4 regions of the Arthrobacter sp. 2RAF6 genome follow, and region 4 is predicted to be linked to each of the others. Evidence: riboswitches for the same ligand, from Rfam matches in the RefSeq annotation. Region 4 holds a riboswitch; each other region holds the start of a gene.
What was found. A riboswitch is a leader RNA that binds a small molecule or an ion and turns the genes downstream of it on or off. The one in region 4 is predicted to bind S-adenosylmethionine.

Region 1 (5,779 bases), on a different contig from region 4:
GAACTCCTTGGTACCCAGGATTGCTCCGCCCAGGACCCGGCCTTGGCCATCGATGTGCTTGGTGCCCGAGTAGACGATCACGTCTGCGCCGAGATCGCCGCAGCGCTGCAGCAGGGGAGTGGCAAAGACGTTGTCGACGACGACGGTGGCGCCGGCCGCGTGCGCAAGCTCGCTCACCGCGGCGATGTCCACGATTTCCTGCATGGGGTTCGACGGCGACTCGAAGAACACTGCCGTTGTCGGCTCGGACAGCGCGGCACGCCATTGGTCCAGGTCAGGCCCGTCGACGAAGACGGTCTCGACGCCCCAGCGCGGCAGGATCTCGTTGAGGATGACGAAACAGGAGCCGAAGAGCGAGCGGGCGGCAACCACGCGGTCACCGGCAGCCAGCAATGCACCGAGGGCGGTGAAGACAGCAGACATGCCCGACGCCGTCGCGAAGCACGCTTCGGTGCCTTCGAGCAGTCGGAGCCGCTCCTGGAAGGTGGCTACGGAGGGGTTGCCGTAACGGGAGTAGACAAAGCGTTCGTCCTCGCCCGTGAACGCGCGCTCCGCGGCTGCGGCGGATTCGTAGACGAAGCCGGAGTTCAGGAAGACGGCCTCGGACGTTTCTTGGAAGTTGGTGCGGTCAAGACCGCCGCGGACTGCCTGGGTGCCAGGGCTCCAGCCGGCGGCGTCAGGATTGAAAGTCACTTAGATGTTCCCCAGGTTCGTCGGAAGTCCACGGTTTTTCCAGCCGTTCACGGTTCGCTCACCGTAGCGGTCCGGCTCGCCCTCAAAGCCCTCAAGGACGTTGTACGAGGTGTAGCCAGCCTGCGTTGCGGCGATGGCGGCAGCGATGGAACGCTGGCCGGAGCGGCAGAGGAAGACCAGCTCGGTGCCATCTGCTTCCGGAGCCTGCTGCTTCAGATCGTCGATGAAGCGTGAGTTGGGGATCCCGCCGGCAAGGTTCCACTGGATGAACAGGGGATCGTTTTCGGTGGCTTTGGTGTCCGGGATGCCAATGTGTGCCCACTCGCCTTCGGTACGGACGTCCACCAGGATGGCGCCCTGCTCCAGTTTGGCCCAGGCGTCGTGCGGGCTGAGGTCGCCTGCATAGCTCATGCGTGGCCCTCGCCGTCGAACTCTTCGTCAAGCTGATCCACGGCATTGGCAACTGCTGCGTCAGCGCTGGCGATCGCCGCGGGCAGGACAATGGCCTGCGCCACAATCACGTCGCTGCCGTTGAAGGTCGCGGCCGGGCTGCCGTGCAGCACGTATCCCTCCGCGAGGGCGGTGGAGATCCGCTCGCAGAATTCCTTGGTGTCAGGGCCCGTGATGAGACGGTAGGAGAGTTTTTCTTCGGTGGGTTCAGGCATTGGTGCTCCTCAGTCACGCTTGCAGTTCGAAAGTGTCGATACGCCGAGTAGTCACCTGAGGCACCCCGCCGGAGAGAGGGTTGCCGACCAGCAAGTCAGGGCTTCGCGCTGGTGCTCATTACTCAAGAAGAAAATAACATCCACGACGGCGGCCCGCATCACCGGCCGTCGTCATGTTCCGTAACCGGGCGGCAGCCGGCCCTAGGCTTCGGTTTCATTGGGCAACGGTTCCAGGCTTGCCTGGATCCGCGGTGGAACGGCGTCAAAGCGTGACGCTACTCCCGTTGGGGAGTGATGAAAGGTGGAACCTTGATGCTTCCGGATTTCCAGCAGCTCGTGGACGGATATCCCGGTGGCCGTGGCGAGTGCATGCAGCGAGAGGCTGTTGTGATGAGCCAAGGCAAAAACCACACCCGACAGGGCTTCGAAACCTTCTGTCTCGTAGATTTCCTTCACCAGGTTGGACATACCGTTCGCATCATCGATTGATCCCGCTGACGCACCAGTCGCCATGGCCGTCAGAGACCATGCAGCAGAGTCGGGGCTGATGTAGATGCTCATGTCGATACCCTACGGACTCAGTGCCGCTTGGGGAATGGGCGATACGTTTATCTTTATGGCAGCACTCACCGACCTTGACCGTCAGCTCCTCTCCGCCCTCCGGGAGGATGGCCGAGCGTCTGTGGCGAGCCTCGCGCGTAAGCTGGGCATCGCTCGGGCCACCGTGAATAGCCGGCTCGAGCGTCTTGTCTCCTCTGGAACCATCGTTGGTTTCACTGCGAGGGTGCGCGACGAGGTCGATCCACTTGCGATTAGGGCCATTGCGCTCATGGCCGTAGAGGGAAGATCGGCCGACAAGGTCATTCGCCAGCTCAGGGGACTTCCCGAGATTTGGGCGCTGCACACCACCAACGGCGGATGGGACCTCGTGGCTGAGCTGCGCGCGGAAAGCCTCAGCGACTTTGATCAGGTACTCGGGAGGATCCGCGGCATCGAGGGGATCGTCAATAGCGAGACGAGCCTTTTGCTCAGTTCCGTCCTGCGATAGTCGCCGCATGACGGACGCTTCCCGCTTGAACATTATGTAAAAAGAGTATCGTCATTTTGTACATGTTTTCAATGAAAAGTACATACTTTGGCAATTGTGTATGCATATCGCCGCTCCGTAGCCTCGTAGCAACAGTACTTATGAGGGAAAGGAGCGCACATGACGCGCTTTGTCGATGTCCGCAATATGGTTCGCTGGACGGCCGGGCGGGGCCCGGAGACCATCATCTCCGAGATGATTCAATACTTGGAAGACGACTTCCTGCGGTGGGAATCTTTTGACAAGACCCCGCGGGTGGCAAGTCACACGCCATTTGGGGTCATCGAGCTGATGCCCACCAGCGACCAGGAAACATACGGCTTCAAGTATGTAAATGGACACCCTTCGAATCCAGCGCGTGGCTTCCAGACCGTGACAGCTTTCGGTGTCCTGTCCGACGTCCACAACGGCTATCCGACGTTCCTCGCAGAAATGACAGTGCTGACAGCGCTGCGAACGGCGGCTACGTCCGGGATGGTCGCGAAGAAACTCGCGCGCCCCGATGTCCGCACCATGGGGATGATCGGGACCGGAACCCAATCGGAGTTTCAGGCCCTGGCCTTCCGGGCGGCCCTGGGTATTAACACCGTCAGGATCTGGGACTCGGATCCTGCTGCGATGGAGAAGTTCGTCCGCAACATGGCTCCGCTCGGCTTCGACATCACCATCGCAGGCTCGGCGGCCCACGCAGTGGAGGGCGCCGACGTCGTCACCACGTGCACGGCGGACAAGGCCAATGCCGCCATCCTGACGGCAGACCAGGTCTCGCCCGGTGTTCACATCAACGCGATCGGTGGCGATTGCCCGGGGAAGACCGAACTCGACGCTGCCATCCTGGGCCTCGGCGACGTCTTTGTGGAATACGACCCCCAGACGCGGATTGAGGGCGAGATCCAGCAAATGCCCGCCGATTTTCCCGTCACCGAATTCTGGCAGGTCCTGGGCGGGCACGCGCCGGGCCGGACCTCCAGGGACCAGATCACCATATTTGATTCCGTGGGCTTCGCGATCGAGGACTTTTCCGCCTTGCGGTATCTCCGCGACGCCGTTGAGGGTTCAGAATTCTTCGAGGAGATCGACCTTGTCGCAAACCCCGACGACCCCAAGGACCTCTTCGGCCTGGTGCGGGCACTTTCTCCCATCGGATCCTGAGAAACCCCCAACTGACTCGCAGTTGTTGTCGTAAACAGGCCGTTAAACGACAACAACTGCGAGTCAGACGGGCAAGAAGCCTGGTGCGCCGGCCCCAGAACCGGCGCACCAGACGTTTTTATCCGGGCATCCCGCCTACCCCGGCTGACCCCGGCTACTCCGCCGCCAGGCGCAGGATCAGCTCGGCATGCACGGGGAACCTCACAACGAGCGACTCGATGTCCCGTGCCGTTGGTTTCGCGGAGTCCGATCTCTCGTATCCCGGTGAGAGGCTGCAGCTGACCAAGGCGAACCCCGGACCGGCCAACTCGGCACCGAACCAGGTGTAGTTCGGGGCAACTCCTTGCAACGTCTCGCCTGCTTCCGGATCCGGCCCCAACAAGACCTCGGAATAGCCAAAGTCCTGAAGTCCAAGCTCCCGGGAGAAGACATGCAGCCTGATCGGTGTCCCCAGGTGGAAGAACCATAGTTCGTCCTGCTTGAGGGCGTGCAACTGGAGAACCTCCCCCGCCTGCAGCAGGTACCAGTTGGAACTGTAGAGCGGATGGTCGACGCCGAAGCGCGGAGGCAACGCCGAACCGGCGATATCCTCGTTGCTCACGAGCGCGGGCGCGAACCAGCCGCCCACGCTAGCGGGGGACATGTCCAGCTGTTTGATCCAATCCTCAGCGAATCCAGTCATGTGACCGGATCCTTCAGTGAGAAGCAGACGGTGATCCCGATGATTTCCTTGCTGCCCAGGGCACGCAACAACCCTTTTTGGGTCACGATGTCCACGTTTACCATGCCGCCCTCCTTGCTGGGGACGGCGATGGATTCGTGGAAGTTGAGCAGCGGCTTTCCGCTCGCCATCACTTCTTTGTCGTGGGCAACGTGTTCAGCGCGCGAGTCCTGGTGCCCGATCAGCTCCGACTTGCTCATGCCCACCAGGTCCGCGAAGTTCTGGTTGACCCACAGAAAGACTGAATTCGCGTCCTTCACCACCCAGTACACGCCGTCCTGCCGGTCCAGCACATCGGCGACGCTCATAGGCGGAACTGTGGGAAGGAGCGCCGGGTCCAGCGCAGGGGCGACGGTCACGGCGCTGCCGCCGCTCCGCCGTCGGCCTCCAGTCTTTCGGCGAGGTCCTGCGCCAGGGCCACCATCGTCATGGTCGGGTTCCAGGACCCGCCGGTGGGCCAGAGGCTGCCGCCGGTGACAAAGACGTTCTGCACTCCGTTGAGACGATAGTCGAGCCCGACGACGGCGTCCTCCTCCTCGCCGATCGGCAGGCTCGAGCTTTCGTGGACCAAGCCCGGTACGCGGCGCTCCGGGATGGCTGGACGCCCGGCGCCCCATGTTCCGGCGTCGGGATCTCCGTGCCAGTACTCGACGCGATCCGCGCCGGCGGGGGACAGGACCCGCTCCAGCATCTGGAAGGTTCCCTCGTCCATGGTGTCCCACGTGTCGTCGTCGGTGGCGCTGGCCAACACCTGCAAGGTGACGTTGCAGGTGGGGTCCGCCCCGCCGGAAAGCCGCAAATGGTTCTCCGGGTTGCTTTCGTCCAGCTCGCCGAGGACGGCACAGACGAACACCAAGTAGTCCTCCGAGGACCGAAGCTGCGCGAGCGAAGCCGTGGCGACGACGTCGGGGGCGTAACGTTCGGACTTCTGGGCATTCTTGTCCGGGCAACGGTCCGAGAGGACCGAAAGCTGCACGTGGTACTGCATGCCGGCCGGGCTCTTGCCCGCCAAATAGATGGCCGCCAGTTCCAGCTCGCCGAGTTGCTCGCTGAAATCAAAATCCCCGCGGGGAACCCGGGCCACCACCGAGGTGATGAAATGGGCGCTGAAGTGTCCACCGGCGCCCTGGACCTGCGGGAAGGAATTCAGGACCAGGGTTGCCGGCGGAAGAGTGCCCATGGCCAGGACCAGGTTGGCGTTGCCGACGTTAACCACTCCGCGGTTGGTGTTCAACGCCGTCGCCCGTCCGTCCTGCTGGAGCACACTCAGCACGGTGCAGTCCGTGACCATGCGAAGAGCGGCGCCCTTGCCTTGGGCCTCAAGTGCAGCTTGCCTGTCCGTCAGTTCCAGGAGGACCGCCGGCGTCGAGAACTTCGCGAAGTCCACGCCCGACGTCGCGCCGGTTGCCGCGGCGAGCGGAGCCGGCATGCTGCGGGTGGCGGAATCGATCTTGTGCAGGC
Region 2 (5,779 bases), on a different contig from region 4:
CGAACCTTTCAGGCCGTTTATGCGGCCCTGTCATTGCAGCAATAGTAGCCGGATCGCCCGCGTGGCAGCGCCTTTGGCTAGCTGGAGGGCCGCCGATGAGTCCGCTCCGCAAGACAGCGTCTTGACTGTTACTCGCATCACTACGTATCCTCATAGGCAACAAGTGTTGTTTGTGAGGCATACATCACAGACTACTCTCCCCAATCACCAGCGCAGAGACCTTCCGCAACCCCGCACGAAACCCAGCGGACCGGCGTCGGAATCCCCCAGAGCTCTGCGCATCACTTTCAGGAGCCAACCGTGGACTCTTCGTTCATCAATATTGCGATCGTGGTGGTGTATTTGCTCGCCATGCTGGCCTTCGGCTGGTGGGGCAAGTCGCGCACCAAGAACAACAGCGACTTCCTGGTGGCAGGGCGCCGCCTTGGTCCGATGCTCTACACCGGCACCATGGCCGCCGTCGTCCTCGGCGGTGCATCGACGGTTGGCGGCGTCGGCCTCGGCTACAAGTTCGGCATCTCCGGAATGTGGCTGGTAGTCGCGATCGGTTCGGGCGTCCTCCTCCTGAGCCTGCTTTTCGCCGGCACCATCCAGAGACTGAAGATCTACACGGTCTCCCAGATGCTGAGCCTGCGTTACGGCCAGCGCGCCACGCAGACCTCCGGCATCGTCATGCTCGCCTATACCCTCATGCTGTGTGCCACGTCCACCGGCGCCTACGCCACCATCTTCGTTGTCCTCTTCGGCTGGGAGCGCTGGCTCGCCATCGCCGTCGGCGGCGCCATCGTCCTGGTCTACTCCACGATCGGCGGCATGTGGTCCATCACCCTCGCCGACCAGGTGCAGTTCATCATCAAGACAGTGGGCATCTTCTTCCTCATGCTCCCGTTCGTCCTCAACGCCGCCGGCGGCTTCGACGGCATCCGTGCCCGCGTTGACGCCAGCTTCTTCCAGTTGGACGGCATCGGAGCGCAGACCATCATCACGTACTTCGTGGTCTACACCCTGGGCCTGCTGATCGGCCAGGACATTTGGCAGCGCGTCTTTACCGCCAAGACCCCCAAGGTGGCCCGTTGGGGCGGCGCCACTGCCGGCATCTACTGCGTCCTGTACGGCGTCGCCGGGGCTTTGATCGGCCTGGCCGCCCGCGTTGCCCTGCCCAACATCGACGTGAAGGCCCTTGGCAAGGACGTTGTCTACGCCGAGGTTGCCACCCACATCCTGCCGATCGGGATCGGCGGCCTTGTCATGGCCGCAGCAGTCGCGGCCATGATGTCCACCGCTTCCGGAGCCCTCATCGCCGCAGCCACCGTTGCCCGCGCCGACGTGGTCCCGTTCGTGGCCAGCTGGTTCGGCAAGACGATCAACACCGACGACACCGAAAACCCGGAGCACGACGTCAAGGCCAACCGCTACTGGGTCCTAGGACTGGGCATCGTGGCCGTGCTGATCTCCATGGCGGCGCAAGACGTCGTGGTGGCCCTGACCATCGCCTACGACATCCTGGTGGGTGGCCTGCTGGTTGCCATCCTGGGCGGCTTGGTCTGGAAGCGCGGCACCGGTATTGCCGCAGCCTGGTCGATGGCCGTCGGGTCCATACTGACCCTGGCTTTGTTGATCGCTTACGCCACGGGAATCATCCCCAGCGAAGACGGCGTCTACGCCAACGATCCCATCTACTGGGGCCTCGGAGCCTCGCTGCTGGTGTATGTTGTAGTCTCCCTGCTGACGCCGCCCACCTCGCCCGAGGTCCGGGAAGCCTGGGACCGTCGCGTTGCCGGAGCGGTCACCGAGGAACTCCCCTTGGAGGTCCACCCGGTGGCCAGCCACTGAGCTTCACCAAGTTAAGTACGACGGCGGCGCCGCACCTTCTCCTCGAGGGTGCGGCGCCGCATGTACAGTAGGAACAGCTTCAAGAGATGTGGCGCCAAGCTCCGACTTGCCACACGCCAACCCCATGTTCGCGGGTGGTTCGGATGAAGAAGCGGCCCGGCTCGGACCAGAGACAACCGAACGGGCAAGAGCAACTCCCCAGGAGAAGGCCATGCCTTTCGAAAACGGCGCCAATCCCACAGCCGACCGCACCACCCAGTCCGGCACCCTCTTGTTGCCCCGCTCCCGGCGGGTGGACGAGTTCGTCCGGGTGATTCCCGGCGTCGACCTCTCCCAAGGCTCCATCACGTTAGTGGTGGACGGAAACCTGGAACGCTATTGGCATCATGAGCCTCGGCTCATCACCGAAGCGCTCTCCAAAGCCGTCCAGCCCGCCCGCTGGTTCCCCGCGACACGGAAACTCACCCTTACGGTGGCGGCAACCGGGCACCGGGCAGGCGTGCAGAGGCACTTCATCCTGAGCGCGTTTTAACTAGGAGGGTTCGGCAAGCCGGGTTCAGCGGGCCGGGGCTATTCGATCTCTTCAGCCTCACGGTGTTCCTCGGCGTCGAGCGGAACCACCCGTTCGTCATCGTCAAGAACCTCGGGCTGGTCTTCCCAGTCTTCCTCCACCGCCAGGTCCTCGCTGTAGTCATAGGCGGGATCGGCCTCGACCGTGGGACGGTCGGGGTGGCGGGCGTGGGTCTCGGTGCTGTCCATGGTGCAACCTCCGTTCGACGTGCCGCTGAGCCCATCGCACAGGCAAATCAGGCAGCCGGTCCAACGCTACCCCGCCAATTCGTGGACCCTGTCCATCCATCCCAGCACTGCCCCCTGCTGTGGTCAAGGCCTGCCGGGAGCCTCCCGTTTTTGAGGCGCGCCGAAAACGTCCGGTGAGGATTACCGGCCGAAAAACCACGGAAATTGGCGATAAAGTGGAGCTGCAATGAGGCGATGAAGCCCGCCCCAGCAACCCAGGAGTCCCGGTGCAACCGCACACAAAACCCTCGCATTCAGACAATCCCTCGGACTCAAGCAGTCCATCGCAAGACGGAGCAGGCACCAAGACTCCCCCGTCGTCGTCGGACATCAAGCGCTGGCGGCAGTACTTGGCGGACGAGCGGGCCGAGGCCGCCGTGTACCGCCAACTGGCGCAGCGCCGCGACGGCGAGGAACGCGCAATCCTTTTGGCCCTCGCAGAGGCCGAGGGCCGCCATGAGGCACACTGGCTCAAGCTCCTCGGCGAACATGCCGGCATGCCGAAGGCGGCCTCGGTCCGGAGCCAAATGCTCGGCTTCCTGGCCCGGAACTTTGGATCTGTGTTCGTGTTGGCCCTCGCCCAACGGGCTGAAGGCCGCTCGCCTTACGCGAAGGATCCAGCAGCGACCCGCGCCATGGCGGCCGACGAACAGATCCACGAAGAAGTAGTCCGCGGCCTGGCGACGCGCGGCCGCAACAGGTTGTCCGGCACCTTCCGCGCGGCCGTATTCGGCGCCAACGATGGCCTGGTCAGCAACCTTTCCCTCGTGATGGGCATGGCTGCCACCGGCGTTCCCGCCACCGTGGTCCTGTTCAGCGGCATCGCCGGCCTGCTGGCGGGCGCCCTCTCCATGGGTGCCGGCGAGTATGTCTCGGTCCGCTCGCAGCTCGAGCTCCTCAAGGCCACGCGCCCCACCCAGGCCACGCTGACCGCAGCACCAGCCCTGGACATCGAGCACAACGAGCTGGTCCTCGTGTATTTGGCCCGGGGCATGTCCCACGAAGCCGCCGAACACCGGGCCGCGGAGCGCATGGGCCTCTACACCTGCGATTGCGATCCCAGCCTCTCGCTCCACCCCGAAGTGGAAGAAACCGTCAATGAGCACGAGGCCGTGGGCTCCGCCTGGGGAGCCGCGATCTCAAGCTTCTGCTTCTTCGCTTCGGGAGCCATCGTGCCCATCCTGCCGTTCATCTTCGGCATGACCGGCTTCGCGGCGCTTGCTGTGGCGGGTACGCTGGTGGGCATCGCGCTTCTGTCGACTGGCGCCGTCGTCGGCTTGTTGTCCGGAACCTCGCCGCTGACCCGCGGCCTCCGGCAACTCGCCATCGGGCTCGGTGCGGCCGCGGCCACGTATGGGCTGGGACTCGTCTTCGGCGCTGTCATCGGTTAGTAGCGCCGGCGCAACGGAGCGCCGGTGCAGGGACTTGGGGGAAGACTTGCATTCAAACTACGGGTACGACGGCGGCCCGCCGCCCAAGCGCGCCAGTACCGTTCTGGCCCTGTTCCGAAACTTGATGGTGGTGGCGGCCGTCGCTGCCGTAGCCGCGCTTGTCAGTGGATTCCTCCGGGGCGGCCCCGGCATCACCGGATTGCTTCCGAACCTGGCTCCTTCCGCCCATGCCACGGCAAGCAGCCCAGGGCAGGACGCGGCTTCCGGGCAAGGGCCACAAAAGGCGGCCCGTGCGCCGGATACCCCGCCGCCTGGCCTGGAAGAAGCCGGGCACCCGCTCGGCTCCCCCGCCAAGCCTGCCGTGGCCAGCAACTCCTACAAGTTCCTGGCCACCAACGCCGACGGCACGCCGGTGGGCTACTCTCCGTGCCGGCCATTGCATTACGTGGTCAACGCCGCCCTCGCCCCGGCCGGATCCGAAGGGCTCATCGCCGACGCCATCGCCAAGATCGCCGACGCCACAGGCCTCAAATTCGTTGACGACGGCGCCACCACGGAAAACCCCTCCGAGAAGCGCAAGCCATACCAGCCTGCGCTCTACGGAGATCGTTGGGCACCCCTCCTGATTTCCTGGACCACTCCCGAAGCGGCTCCGGCGTTGACCGGATCCGTCATCGGCACCGGCGGCAGCACCATGTACAGCTTCGGCACCGGACCCAAGAGCTACGTTTCGGGAAGCCTGGACCTGGACGCCCCGCAAATCACGGAGCTGCTGGGCGTCTCCGGCGGCGCGCATTACGTCTCGGCCGTGATTCAACACGAACTTGGCCACGTGGTGGGCCTTGACCACGTAGAAGATCCAATCCAGCTCATGTACCCGGAGATCGGCGCCCCGGATGGCTTGGCGGACGGAGACCTGAACGGACTCTTCAAACTCCACACCGCCCTGTGCCGGAGCGATCTCTAGCCCCAGCCCACCTGTAGCTTCGCCCAGCCCAACTGGCTCGCAGTAGATGTCGTTTTGAGCCGTGATAACGACAACAACTGCGAGTCAGTTGGGCGGGGACGGGTTGAGCTACGTGGGCATCGTTTCCAGCAGCCGGGCCGGCTTGAAACTGGCTCCTGCGCCTGGGTAGGACGGGACCTCGATCCGGGCGTGGCTGTGGATCTCGTTGACGGTGGCCTTGGTGTGTTCGGCGATCCGTTCCAAGGTGGTCACCCACATTCCATCCATGGCCTTGACGCGTTCGATCAGCTGCTCCAAGGCGACGGCCTTGGATGGCCGGCCGGAGATGAACGGGTGGTTGGTCAACACGAAGCTACTGCCTTGGGCGTGATGGGCCTCGGCTTCCAAGGTCCACATCTCCAAGACCTTGGCAGGACTCTCGATGACGCCGCTTCCTGTCACTCCGGGGTAGAACGCATATTGTTCCCAATCGTCCAGGGCCCAATCGACCGGGATCTCCACAATGTCCCGTGAATCAATGTCCCGTGAATCACCCGAGGCGACCGCCATGCGGTAGGGGGCATCGCCGTCGAGCAGGCTTGAATCGTAGAGGAAGCCCCGGTCCGCGAGCAGTGCCGGCGAATGCCAGTTCAGCTCCCACCACGGTGCCCTGTAGCCGACCGGCCTGACCCCGGCTACCTTCGCGAGGGCTTCGAGCCCGCGATCCAGGTAGCTGGCCTCGGTGGCGGCATCGATTCCCTGCATTGGTTCGTGCAGGTAGCCGTGGTGGGCGACTTCATGGCCGCCGTCG
Region 3 (5,779 bases), on a different contig from region 4:
ACGAGGTACGTCTCGATCAGGCGGTGCCGGCGGACCATGCCCAAGGCAAGCTGCATTCCCTGGGGGGTCAAGGTAATGGCGCTGTAGGGCTGGTGGTCCACGAGGCCTTGGTCCTTGAGCTTTCGGACCATCTCCGAGACGGAGGAATTGGCGACGCCGAGCCGCTGCGCGAGCTGCGAGGACGTGATGGGTTTGTCCTGCCACTCCGTAAAGGAGTAGATGACCTTGACGTAGTCCTCGATCGAGGAGGAGGGCGCACTGGTCTTCACGGTTCCAAGCCTATCGTGAACCGGTCGAATCAGACTTTCCGCGCCCGCCAGCTCTGCGTGAGATAGGGCAACGGGATGATCTCGCCCTCGATATGCCCCAGATGTTCGAAGAGGTACCACTGAAGATTGCCCATGACCTTGGCCCGGACGGCGTCATTCGCCCTCAGATAGTAGCTGCGCGACTTCACGAGTTCGAGGATGTCGGCCGGAGTCACGGGATCCGCCCAGCGCGTCAGGTGACTTTCGAGACCGGCGAACTCCGGGCCCACCACAGGCCGGAAGTCCGGTTTGTGGACATCGCCGGCATGCATGATGCGGGACAGGCGATGGACCCAGGGCACTGAAGTGTCCAATTGGTTCCAGATCAAGCCGATGACGCCCTGGGGTCTAAGGATCCGGGCGATCTCGATGCTGGCGGCGAGGGGATCGCACCAGTGCCAGGCTTGGGCAACGCTGACGACGTCGAATGCTGAGTCCGCCAGCCCAGTTGCCTCGGCCGTGCCCTCCAATGCGGTCACTTGTGGGTATGTTTTGCGCAGCTGGGTGAGCATGTCCGTGGAAGGGTCCACTGCGGACACCGTGAGCCCTCGCTCGACGAGGAGCGAGGTGAACTTTCCGGTGCCGGCGCCGATGTCTGCCGCGTCCCGTGCGCCTTCAGGCAGCAGCCAGTCAGCCGAATCCGCAGGGTAGCCGGGCCGGACGCGGTCATAGTGTTCTCCGCCGTCCTGGAAACTCCGGCCGAGTTCAAGGCGCCGCTCCTCATAGAGTTTCGGGCCGGCTGACGTGCCTTTGGGGGGTCGCGGGGCCACGCAGGAACTCCTTCGTAGGGCAGGAAAATACCCTACGAATCTACCGCAATCAGTCGATGCTGCAGGGAGCGGCACCCGCGGTCCCGGGAGTGTTGGGAGCCCACTCCGGGTAAGTTCGGTGGTCGTTCGCCGGTACCCACCGGCCGGCATCCACCACATAGTCCCAGCCAAGGCCATTGCTCTTGAGCGCCTGGATGCCCGCGATGAGCCGGGTGGCGTCTTCCAAGCGCGAGCCCACGCCGAAACTGGCGCGGAGGGATCCGGAGGGAAGGCCGAGGCGCTTGAGCAGCGGGTGGGCGCAAAAGCGTCCGTCGCGCAGGCCAATGCCGTGCTCGGCCGCAAGGTAGGCCGCGACGAGTCCGGCATCGTAGCCCTGGAGCGAGAAGTTCACGACGCCGATGGTGTCCTGGGGATCGGTGTCGCTGAAGATCTGGTGCACGGTTACGCCGTCGATTTCCTTGAGGCCCTCGACCAGATGCGAGCGGATCGCGGCCTCGTGGGCGTGCCATTCATCGTGGTCGAGGCTGGCGATGACCTGCGTGGCCCGGGCGAGGGTGGCAGCGCCGAGTACGTTCGGCGAGCCGCCTTCGTGCCTGGCCGGGCCCGTGGCCCAGCTGACGGAATCGAGGCGAGCCTCGCGGACGGCGCCGCCTCCGGCGAGGTGCGGTGTTCCGGCGTCGAGCCAGTCGGGGCGGCCCACCAGGACACCCGCGCCGAACGGCGCATAAAGCTTGTGCCCCGAGAAAACCAAGTAGTCAACATCCGCGGCGGCGATGTCGATGCGGCGGTGTGGAGCGAGCTGGGCAGCGTCCACCACAATCCGCGCACCGAATTCGTGGGCCAACGCAGCGAGGTCCTTGATGGGCAGGATCTCGCCGGTCACGTTCGACGCGCCGGTGACTGCCAGGAGGCTGATGCCACCATGGGAGAGTGCCGTGCGGACGTTGGCCACCGTCTCGGACAACGTTCCCGCGGCAACAATGCTGCGGTGGGGGACGCCTTGCCAGGGGAGCAGATTGGCGTGGTGCTCGATGTCCAGGTAAAGGACCTCGCCAGTATGCCTGCCGTCCTCAACCGGCAAGCAGCCGGCCAGAAGATTGAGGGAATCGGTGGTGTTGCGGGTGAAAATGACGGAATCGTCCGGCCGCCCGCCAACAAAGTCACGGACGATGTTGCGGGCGTTTTCGTAGACCGAGGTGCTGATCTGGGAGGCATAGCCTGCGCCGCGGTGGACGCTCGCGTAGTACGGCAGGATCTCGTTGAGGTACGCGGAAACCACGGTAAGGGCGGGTGCGGACGCGCCGTAGTCAAGGTTGGCGTAGCGTATGTGGCCGCCCTGGATCAGGGGTGCTTGCAACTCCGCGCCCGTGACAGCGGCCAGTGGGCGTGATGCCCGAGGCGGGGATTCAGCGCGCTGCTGTGCAGATTCGTTGTTCACCGAAAGAGCCGGGGAAGTAAATATGGCTGTGCTCATGGGACCTCACTCAAGAGGGACCCCTGCGTGCAGGGGGTCCGCGCTTGCCGCATCCGTTCCGGACCGGCCGGGTCGTCACCCGGGGCACCCCGCCGCGATGGAGGGTTGCCGGCCAGCAAACCGGGGTTTCGCGCTGGCACTCGTGACCTGTAAAGAGCGTAGGACACCGGCAAGGCTGGTTCCAATGTGACCCGGATTGTTAAGCGGATTGTTACACGGCCGGAAAAATGTGCCTTCCGCCGAAGAAAAAGCAGCGGACGCTCCCAAAAGGGGGCGTCCGCCGTCGTTTATTCAGTGAAGACGATGGATTAAAGGAGGTCGTCGAGCTCGGGGTTGAGCCTCTTGAGGACCTCGGAGTGCAGGATCGAGTTGGTGGCGACGGCGTTTCCGCCGAAGGGACCATCCGCGCCGTCCAAGGACGTGAAGCGTCCCCCGGCCTCGGTCACGATCGGCACCAAGGCCGCCATGTCGTAGACCTGGAGTTCCGGCTCGGCGGCGATATCCACGGCGCCCTCGGCCACCAGGCAGTAGGACCAGAAATCACCGTACGCGCGGCTGCGCCAGACATCGTTCTCAAGGCCCAGGAAGTTGTCCAGCGAACCATGCTGCTTCCACTCGGACAGCTCGGAGTAGGAAAGCGACGCATCTTCAAGCCGCGACACGTTGGAAACCTTCAGCCGGGTGGCTGCGGCCAGCGATCGGCCCATGTAAGCGCCCGAGCCCTTGGCCGCCCACCAACGCTTGCCGAGTGCCGGAGCGCTCACGAGCCCGACTACTACCTCGCCCTCGTCCACGAGGGCGATCAGCGTAGCCCAGACGGGTACGCCACGCACGAAGTTCTTGGTCCCGTCGATGGGATCGATGATCCAACGCCTCGAGCCGTGGCCCGTGCTGCCGAATTCTTCGCCAAGGACTGCGTCGCGGGGGCGGGAACGGGAGAGCTGCCCGCGGATTGCTTCCTCGGCGGCTTTGTCGGCATCGGTGACGGGGCTCAGGTCGGGTTTGGTCTCAACCTGGAGGTCCAGTGCCTTGAACCGCTCCATTGTCAGGGAATCGACGGAGTCGGCCAGGACGTGTGCCAGCCGCAGGTCGTCGTTGTAGCTCGAATCGGGTTGGGTCATGGTTCCAAACTACCGTCTATTCGCGGGTGAGCCGGGGAGGTAGGACGGCAACCGGGCTGTTAATTGACCGTGCCCAGTTCCTTTGCCTCTTGGGCTTCCATGCGCGGGTCCGCGCCGAGGAGCCGGCGCAACGACGCCAAGCGGGCGGGGCCTGCGTCGCCAGCGTGGCCGTCGGCGACCCAGGAATCCAGTCCGCATCGAACTGCGGATGCATCGTGCTTGCAGCCTCGCTCGCACATTTCCGTTCCGGGTTCCAGATCCGGGAAGGCATGCAGGATGCGGTCCGGGTTCACGTGGGCGAGGCCGAAGGAACGGATGCCGGGCGTATCGATGATCCAGCTGCCGCCGGGGGCGTCGCTGAGTTTCAGGGCAAGGGCAGAGGACGAGGTATGGCGTCCGCGCCCCGTCACAGCGTTGACCCCGCCCGTGGCGCGTTCGGCGCCGGTGAGGGCATTCACCATGGTGGACTTCCCGACGCCGGAATGGCCCAGGAGCACGGTGACCTTGCCGTCGAGGTAGTCCCGCAATTGGCCGACGGCGTCGCCATCGAGGCGGGCCGACAAGCCGTCGTCGGAACGTGCGTCGATGCCGGAGGCGCCTGCGTCCGCCGTCCGGCTGATGATGATGGGGAAACCAAGGCTCACATAGTTGGCGAGCAATTCCGTCGGATCCTTGACATCGGCCTTGGTGACGAGCAGCAGCGGCTCGATTCCGGCGTCGTACGCTGCCACCAAGGCGCGGTCGATGAATCCGGTGCGCGGCTCCGGGTTGGCGGCCGCGACCACCACCACGAGCTGGTCGGCGTTGGCGACGACGGCCCGTTCGATCGGATCCGTGTCATCGGCACTTCGCCGCAGGAGGGTCTTGCGCTCCTCGACGCGCACGAGGCGGGCGAGGGTGTCCGGGGCTCCCGACACATCGCCGACGAGGGCGACGAAGTCTCCCGGAACCACGGGGGAGCGCCTCAGTTCCCGGGCGCGGGCCGCGATGACGATGCGCTCGTTGTCCGAGCTTTCGCCCACTATCGCGGTGTAGCGGCCGCGGTCGACTGTAATGATGCGCCCGATCACGGCGTCGTCGTGGCTGGGGCGGTCCTTCGTGCGGGGGCGTGTGCCCTTCTTGTTGGGGCGGATCCGGACATCGGACTCATCCCAGGAGCTTGCATCGCGAGCCATCGTCAGTTGCTTGTCTCCGTTGAACCGGTGTCCGTGGCCGCTTGGCCCGCACTGAGCATGGATGCCCAGATTTGCGGAAATTCGGGCATGGTCTTGGAAGTCGTCGCGATGTCTTCAACCTCGACACCCTCGACGGCAAGCCCCAGGATGGCGCCTGCGGTAGCCATGCGGTGGTCGGCGTAGCTGTGCACGACGCCGGCATGCAGCGCCGCGGGCCGGATCACCAAGCCGTCGCTGGTTTCCTTGGCGTCGCCGCCGAGCCCGTTGATTTCTGCGACGAGCGCGGCCAGCCTGTCCGTTTCGTGTCCCCGCAAATGCGCGATGCCGCTGAGCCGGGAAGGACTGGAAGCCAGGGCGCACAATGCCGCCACCGTAGGGGCGAGTTCGCTGGTTTCGTCGAAGTCCGCGCCCAGGATCTCCGGTCCGCCGGTGACTGTCAGCGTGCCGTTGTCCAGGGTGACAGTGGCACCCATGGTGGCGAGGATGTCCCGCCAGAGGTCCCCGACTTGCGTGGTGTTGACCGGCCAGTTCGGGATCCGGATAGTTCCCTTCGTGGCCAGCGCCGCGGCAAGGAAGGGACCAGCGTTGGAGAGATCCTGCTCTATCCTCTCGTCAAAGGCCTGGATAGTGCCCGGGGCAACGCGCCAATGGTTCGGCACGGAGTCATCCACCTGCACTCCGACGCCGCGCAGGACCGAGACGGTCATGTTGATGTGGTCCAGGCTCGGCACGGGCTTGCCGACATGCTCCAGGTGAAGGCCCTCATCGAAGCGTGCACCGACCAGCAGCAAGGCGGAGACAAACTGCGACGAAGCGCTCGCATCGATCACCAAATGGCCACCGCGGACAGAGCCCGTTCCGGAAACCTTGAACGGCAGGGAGCTCGCAGTGTTCCCGTCCACGGCGCTGACTTCCACTCCGAGTGTCCGGA
Region 4 (5,779 bases):
GGAGATCGTTCCGTCGGCTGAGACCGGGGTGATGGCGAAGTTGGGGACGATTTGCCCTGGGGCGTAGTTGACGTTCGAGGTGTTTGGTTGCGGGGTTCCAGCGGCGTAGGCGGTGACGAAGCCGTTGGAGGTGGGGTTGGCGACGGTGATGTTCATCGCGACCGCTGAAACACCCGTGGCCGGGATGCCTCCGTGCCCTGCGACTTTGACGTTGACGGTTTGTCCTGGCCCCACTGGACCGTTGACCCCGCCGGTGCCGTCACGGGTATCCAGTTGCCTGCAGGGTGCTGCCGCGACAAAGCCGCCTGAAAGATACGGCGGTGCCGTGAAGAGTGAATTGCTGACATAAAGCAGCCGGTTCGGCGTGCAGTTTCCGGCCGACTGGATGACCCCGAAGGTCGCCCCCGTGGTCAACGTCGACGCCACCTGTGCCGGGGTCCATGAAGGGTGCTGGGAGAGGAGCATCGCCGCGGCGCCTGCTACGTGCGGCGCCGCCATGGACGTGCCAGTGAGGACATTAGTCGCAGTATTCGATGTCGCCCAATCGGACGTGATCTGAACCCCTGGAGCGTATAGGTCAATGCAGGAACCAAAGTTGGAGAAAAATGCCTGGCGATCCGACATGTCCGAGGCGGCCACCGTCAGAGCCGCGGGCACCCGGGCCGGGGACACGGTGCAAGCGTCGCCGCTCGAATTGCCCGCCGCCAAGGTGACGGTAATGCCGTTGTCGATCACCCCTTGGACCGCATCGTCCAGGCTTTGGCTGGTCTGGCCGGGAAGGCCTGAAAGGCTGAGGTTTGCGACGGCGGGCTGTCCAGGCTGGTGCTGCTGCACCATCCAGTCCAGTCCCGCTATGACGTCGGAGGTGTTTCCATTGCCTTTGCAGTCGAGTGCCCGGATCGGCACAATCGTTGCCGATTTGGCCATTCCATAAGTGCTGCCGGCCGCGATTCCGGCGACGTGCGTGCCGTGGCCGGCATCGGGGAATGTTGACGTATCGGTGCAAGGAGAGGCCGCCGGGGCGCTCCGGGTAATGGCGTCCCAACCCGCGCTTACGCGGCCGGCGAAGTCCTGATGGGTGCCAAGCACGCCGTTGTCCACCACGTAGATCGAGACGCCTGCGCCGCTCGACGGTGGCGTGTAGCTTCCGGACAGAGGAAGAGATCTTTGGTCCGTGCGATCGAGACCCCAGGGTGCTGGCGCCTGAGTGTCCGAAATACGCACCGGCATATCCCGGTCCACGGACGCGACCCGACCCGACTTGGCCAATTGTGCCGCCTTGGCGGACGTCGTGGTGACGACGGCAGCCTTCACTGCGTGCGTGAACGTCCTGTCGACCGAGACTCCGCTTGACCGCAGTTCCGCGGCTTTGTCTGCAACATCCGCATCGGGCGTATAACGGACCACGTATCGGTCTTCGCCGGCTCCCGGAGTTGTGTCGGCATGCGCCGGCAGCGGCACTCCCACAGTGAAACCTGATACCAGCATGAACAGGGCTATCGGAACGACGCCGAGTGGCTTTTTCACGAACTTCAATCTTCCTGTGACGCACAGTGCCGGCGGAGGCATCCGAAGGATGCAGACTGCTGCACCCAATTCTATCTCCAGTCACACAGGCAACATCCGTCTCTTCAATTTCAGACGTCCTCGGCCTCCGCTTCGTGAACAAAACGCGGCGAAGTGTCACAAAGATGTCATAATCTTCGTCAGGAGGGGTCTGGTTTTCCTAGACTCTTCCTATAGGTCATGAGTGCCAGCGACAGCCCCGGCTTGCTGGCCGGCAACCCTCCATTCGCGGCGGGGTGCCCCGGGTGAAGACCTGGCCCTTCGCTGTATTGGCGGCGGGCAAGCGCGATGTGAGGTGTCAACGAATGACAATTGCTGTAACAGCCATACCCCTTTCCGGTACCCAGGACGGAACCCTCAAGTATGTTTCCGTGGGCGGACTCGAACTGGAGGCCGGAGGTTTCCTGCCGGAGGTCGTCCTTGCGTACGAGACGTGGGGGCGGCTCAACGCAGACGCTTCCAACGCTGTCCTGGTGGAACACGCCCTGACCGGCAGCACCCATGTGGCCCGCGGCGAGAGCGCCGAAGAAGGCTGGTGGGAACAACTCGTTGGCCCCGGTGCCACCATCGACACGGACCGCTACTTCGTGGTCTCCGTCAACATCGTGGGAGGCTGCTATGGCAGCACCGGGCCGTCGTCGAGCGCTCCTGACGGCAGGCCGTGGGGCTCCCGCTTCCCGCTCGTGACCCTGCGGGACAGCACCGTAGCCGAAGCCCGGCTGGCCGACGCTTTGGGGATCCACAGCTGGCACACCGTCGTCGGCGGGTCCATGGGCGGTGCCCGCGCACTCGAATGGGCCGTCAGCTATCCGGACCGCGTCAAGCGATGCGCCGTGATTTCGATCGGGGCGTACAGCACTGCCGAGCAGATCGCGTTTGCGCAGGCCCAGACGCTCGCCATCCGGCAGGACGCCGACTTCAAGGGCGGCGACTACTATGGCCAGGCCGCGCCCGAGGCCGGGTTGGCCCTTGCCCGGCGGATCGCCCACATCACCTATCGTTCGGCGGATGAACTGGACTTCCGCTTCGGCCGGAACGCCCAGGGCAGCGAGGCGCCCCTTCAGGCTGCCGCGTTGGGGGACCGGGGCCGCTACCAGGTGGAGAGCTACCTGGACCACCAGGGAAGCAAGCTGGTCCAGCGCTTCGACGCCAACAGCTACATCGCCATTACCGAGGCCCTCATGAGCCATGACATCACCCGCGGCCGGGGCTCATTGGAGGAGGCGCTGTCCGTGGCAACGGCGAAGTTCTTCGTTGCCTCGGTGGACTCGGACCGCCTCTACTTCCCGCAACAATCCCACGAGCTTGCCAAGGCCTTGCCCGGAGAAGTTCCCGTTCACGTGATCGAGGCGCCGATCGGGCACGACGGTTTCCTCACCGAGATCGGCCAGCTCGGTCCCCAGCTGCGCGAAGCTTTCTTCGGCTGAATCAGCCGTTCATGATCTCCTGGCGGAGCTTCATGTAGTCCTCCATGGCGATTTTCCCGTCGCTGTACTCCTGGTCCAGTTCGGCCAGTTTCCGGGCCCGGTAGCCTTGGGGCGCAGCGTTCGCTTGGGGAGTAGCCGACGACGGCCGAGCGGCCTGCCGTGCGGGCGTCGCCACCGGGGGTTGCGGCTCAGCCGGGATGATCACCGGGGGTTGCTCCGGGTATCCGACGGGGTAGTTCTGTGGAGGGTAGTTCTGTGGAGGATAGGACTGCCCGGAAAACGGGCCGTCGGGATATTGCTGGCCGGGGAACTGTCCCGGAGGGGTTCCAGGGTAGTTTCCGTAGCTGTTATTCCCGTAGTCACCGTTCCGGAGCCTGCGCTGGCGCGATCGGTTGTACATGCGGATCCCCATGGGAATCAGCCAAGAGCAGACGATGATCCAGAAGATCAAATTGTTCACGGTGGAGGCCTCCTAGGTCTTTCACCAGCTTAGTCCCGCTCCCTGTGACCCGCCCCGTGGTCCTCTCTCAGTTCCGCGGCACGAAGGTGTCAGCCGGACCGAAGACGGGTCCCGGCGTCGGGCGTTTTGGCAAGATTCCATCGCCCGAGGACTGGTGCCGGATCCGGCGGATGACCCACGGGACAAAATACTCGCGCGCCCATACGAGGTCGCCCGAGCGGGCTTCGCGCCAACTGCGCTGGGGGAGCGGCTTGGGGAACAGCGGTTCGAGGTTGTGCGGCACATTGAGTGAATCGAGGACCATCGCGGCGATGGTGTGATGGCCGAGCGGCGAGAAATGCAGGCGGTCTTCGTCCCACATCTGGGAGTTCGAAAGTTGCCGGAGGGACCACATATCAGCGATCACGGCATCGTGGCGGGCGGCCACGGTGCGGAGGTTTTCGTTGTAGATGGCCACCTTGCCGCGGATCCGGCCGAGTACTGATGACACGGTGTCCGGACCGTTGAAGAGAACCACGGTGGCGCCTTCGGAACTCAGGGTCTGCACGGCGGCGTCGAGTTTCTCGGCCAAGGAGTCGGGATCGCCCCCTGGACGGATGAGGTCGTTGCCACCTGCGGAAATGCTCACGAGGTCCGGCTTGAGGTCCATGCACGGGCCAAGTTGCTCGTCGAGGATCTGCTGTAGCAACCGCCCGCGTATGGCGAGGTTGGCGTAGGCGAAATCCCGGTGTCCCCGGCTCAGTTCCTCCGCAACGCGGTCCGCCCAGCCGCGATGTCCCCCGGGATTGTTGGGTTCCGGGTCGCCGATGCCTTCGGTAAAGGAATCACCTAATGCCACGTAGCGGGTCCACGGATGAATCCGCTCGACCGACTTGGGCCCGACCGTGGAACCAGTGTCACTCACGTTCATATCCTGCCTCTTGCTGCAACGCCACGCGCCCGTAGCTTGTTACTCATGGGTAACTGCAAGAATAGTCCCATGAGTCAAGCTTCCGCCTTCCCTGCCCCTGCTTTTCCAGATCCGGTCGTTTTGTGGTCCCACGAAGAGGAAGAACGGGCTGGAAAGCCGTTGCTGCTCCTGTTGCACGGTTATGGATCCAACGAGCAAGACCTCTTCAGCCTTGCCGGGCTGTTGCCCCAGGACTTCGTCATCGCTTCGCTCCGCGCGCCGATAGCCACTGGCCCGGGCTTCACCTGGTTCCCGCTCACGGCGTCCATCGACTACTCCCTCGACGCTGTCAAGGACGCCGCGGAGTACGTGTTTTCCTGGTTGGACTCGTTCAAGTCCAACCACAGTTCGGTGACGCTCCTCGGATTTTCCATGGGCATGGCGATGGCCACCTCGCTGCTTCGGCAGCGCCCCGCGGACTTCGCCGCCGTCGTCGGGCTTTCAGGCTTCGCCGTTGACGCCGATGCCGACCCCGCGTTCCGTGACGCCGAACTGGATGGTTCCGTGCCGCTCTTCTGGGGACGGGACCAGCAGGATCCTGTCATCACCCCGGACAAGATCGAATACACCATGGGGTGGGTACGAAAGCACACGGACCTTACCAAGGTGCTCTACACAGGCATGTGGCACGGCATCAACCAGCAGGAAATCGGCCACGTCGCAGAATTCCTGGAGCACAAGGTCCTCACCTCCGTCTAGGAAGCAACGCGGGGTCACTTACGGCCCATCCTGAGGCACGTAATGGGCCGTAAGTGACCCCGCGTTGCTAGGAAGCGGCTGCGATCCGCACCGTCTGTCCGTTGACCGTCACGGTGTCGCCTACGTGGAGTTGGCGGCCGCGCCGATCGTCGATCTCGCCGTTGACTTTGACCAGGCCGTTCTTGATGAGTTCCGTGGCTTCCACACCGTCCTCCACCAGGTTGGCGAGCTTCAGGAGCTGACCGAGTCGGATCATGTCGTCGCGAATGGGGATTTCTTCGATCTCCGGGTTGTTCATACAAGCAATGATGCCTGAAAGTAAGGTGGTGAAAATGCCGCAGTCGTCCCGTCCCGCCTTCCGAAGTACCTCCCCTCCGTTGCTCACCGGCCTCCTTCTTGCGGTGGCCAACGGTACCCTGCTTCCGGTCCAAGGACGGATCAACAGTGCGCTGGGGGCCAGGCTCGACGACGGCGTCGCGGCCGCCGTCGTAAGCTTCACTACCGGGCTGGTAATGATCGCCGTGATCGGCCTTGCACTGCCGAAAGGCCGCGCTGGTTTGCGCCGGATAGTTCCTGCCGTCAAGGAGCGCAGCTTTCCGCGGTTCTATGTGGTGGCCGGCGGGATCGGCGCCCTCTACGTGATTGCCCAATCGTTCACCATTGGCCTGCTTGGCGTCG

Region 1: another riboswitch for S-adenosylmethionine. It lies ahead of AB4Z38_RS13490 (DUF1737 domain-containing protein); the one in region 4 lies ahead of metX (homoserine O-acetyltransferase MetX).
Region 2: another riboswitch for S-adenosylmethionine. It lies ahead of AB4Z38_RS09745 (hypothetical protein); the one in region 4 lies ahead of metX (homoserine O-acetyltransferase MetX).
Region 3: another riboswitch for S-adenosylmethionine. It lies ahead of AB4Z38_RS02485 (aminotransferase class V-fold PLP-dependent enzyme); the one in region 4 lies ahead of metX (homoserine O-acetyltransferase MetX).

The regions. Positions count from the first base shown of each region.
Region 1 is NZ_JBFRGF010000017.1:17,535-23,313, reverse strand. Features, by position in the region: gene AB4Z38_RS13500 (O-succinylhomoserine sulfhydrylase) at 1-693, opposite strand, end outside; gene AB4Z38_RS13495 (rhodanese-like domain-containing protein) at 694-1,104, opposite strand; gene AB4Z38_RS13490 (DUF1737 domain-containing protein) at 1,101-1,358, opposite strand; SAM riboswitch class IV at 1,369-1,481, opposite strand; gene AB4Z38_RS13485 (hypothetical protein) at 1,560-1,919, opposite strand; gene AB4Z38_RS13480 (Lrp/AsnC family transcriptional regulator) at 1,918-2,406, shown strand; gene AB4Z38_RS13475 (ornithine cyclodeaminase) at 2,566-3,597, shown strand; gene AB4Z38_RS13470 (cupin domain-containing protein) at 3,752-4,279, opposite strand; gene AB4Z38_RS13465 (PAS domain-containing protein) at 4,276-4,677, opposite strand; gene AB4Z38_RS13460 (GMC oxidoreductase) at 4,674-5,779, opposite strand, start outside.
Region 2 is NZ_JBFRGF010000010.1:76,217-81,995, forward strand. Features, by position in the region: gene AB4Z38_RS09740 (sodium:solute symporter) at 301-1,833, shown strand; SAM riboswitch class IV at 1,911-2,030, shown strand; gene AB4Z38_RS09745 (hypothetical protein) at 2,045-2,365, shown strand; gene AB4Z38_RS09750 (hypothetical protein) at 2,404-2,592, opposite strand; gene AB4Z38_RS09755 (VIT1/CCC1 transporter family protein) at 2,859-4,022, shown strand; gene AB4Z38_RS09760 (matrixin family metalloprotease) at 4,069-4,989, shown strand; gene AB4Z38_RS09765 (polysaccharide deacetylase family protein) at 5,098-5,779, opposite strand, start outside.
Region 3 is NZ_JBFRGF010000002.1:209,918-215,696, reverse strand. Features, by position in the region: gene AB4Z38_RS02495 (metal-dependent transcriptional regulator) at 1-269, opposite strand, end outside; gene AB4Z38_RS02490 (class I SAM-dependent methyltransferase) at 299-1,078, opposite strand; gene AB4Z38_RS02485 (aminotransferase class V-fold PLP-dependent enzyme) at 1,128-2,552, opposite strand; SAM riboswitch class IV at 2,588-2,700, opposite strand; gene hisN (histidinol-phosphatase) at 2,861-3,673, opposite strand; gene rsgA (ribosome small subunit-dependent GTPase A) at 3,733-4,848, opposite strand; gene aroA (3-phosphoshikimate 1-carboxyvinyltransferase) at 4,851-5,779, opposite strand, start outside.
Region 4 is NZ_JBFRGF010000018.1:19,479-25,257, reverse strand. Features, by position in the region: gene AB4Z38_RS13955 (S8 family peptidase) at 1-1,527, opposite strand, end outside; SAM riboswitch class IV at 1,743-1,858, shown strand; gene metX (homoserine O-acetyltransferase MetX) at 1,872-2,993, shown strand; gene AB4Z38_RS13945 (hypothetical protein) at 2,995-3,453, opposite strand; gene AB4Z38_RS13940 (SGNH/GDSL hydrolase family protein) at 3,521-4,363, opposite strand; gene AB4Z38_RS13935 (alpha/beta hydrolase) at 4,433-5,101, shown strand; gene AB4Z38_RS13930 (RNA-binding S4 domain-containing protein) at 5,169-5,399, opposite strand; gene AB4Z38_RS13925 (DMT family transporter) at 5,434-5,779, shown strand, end outside.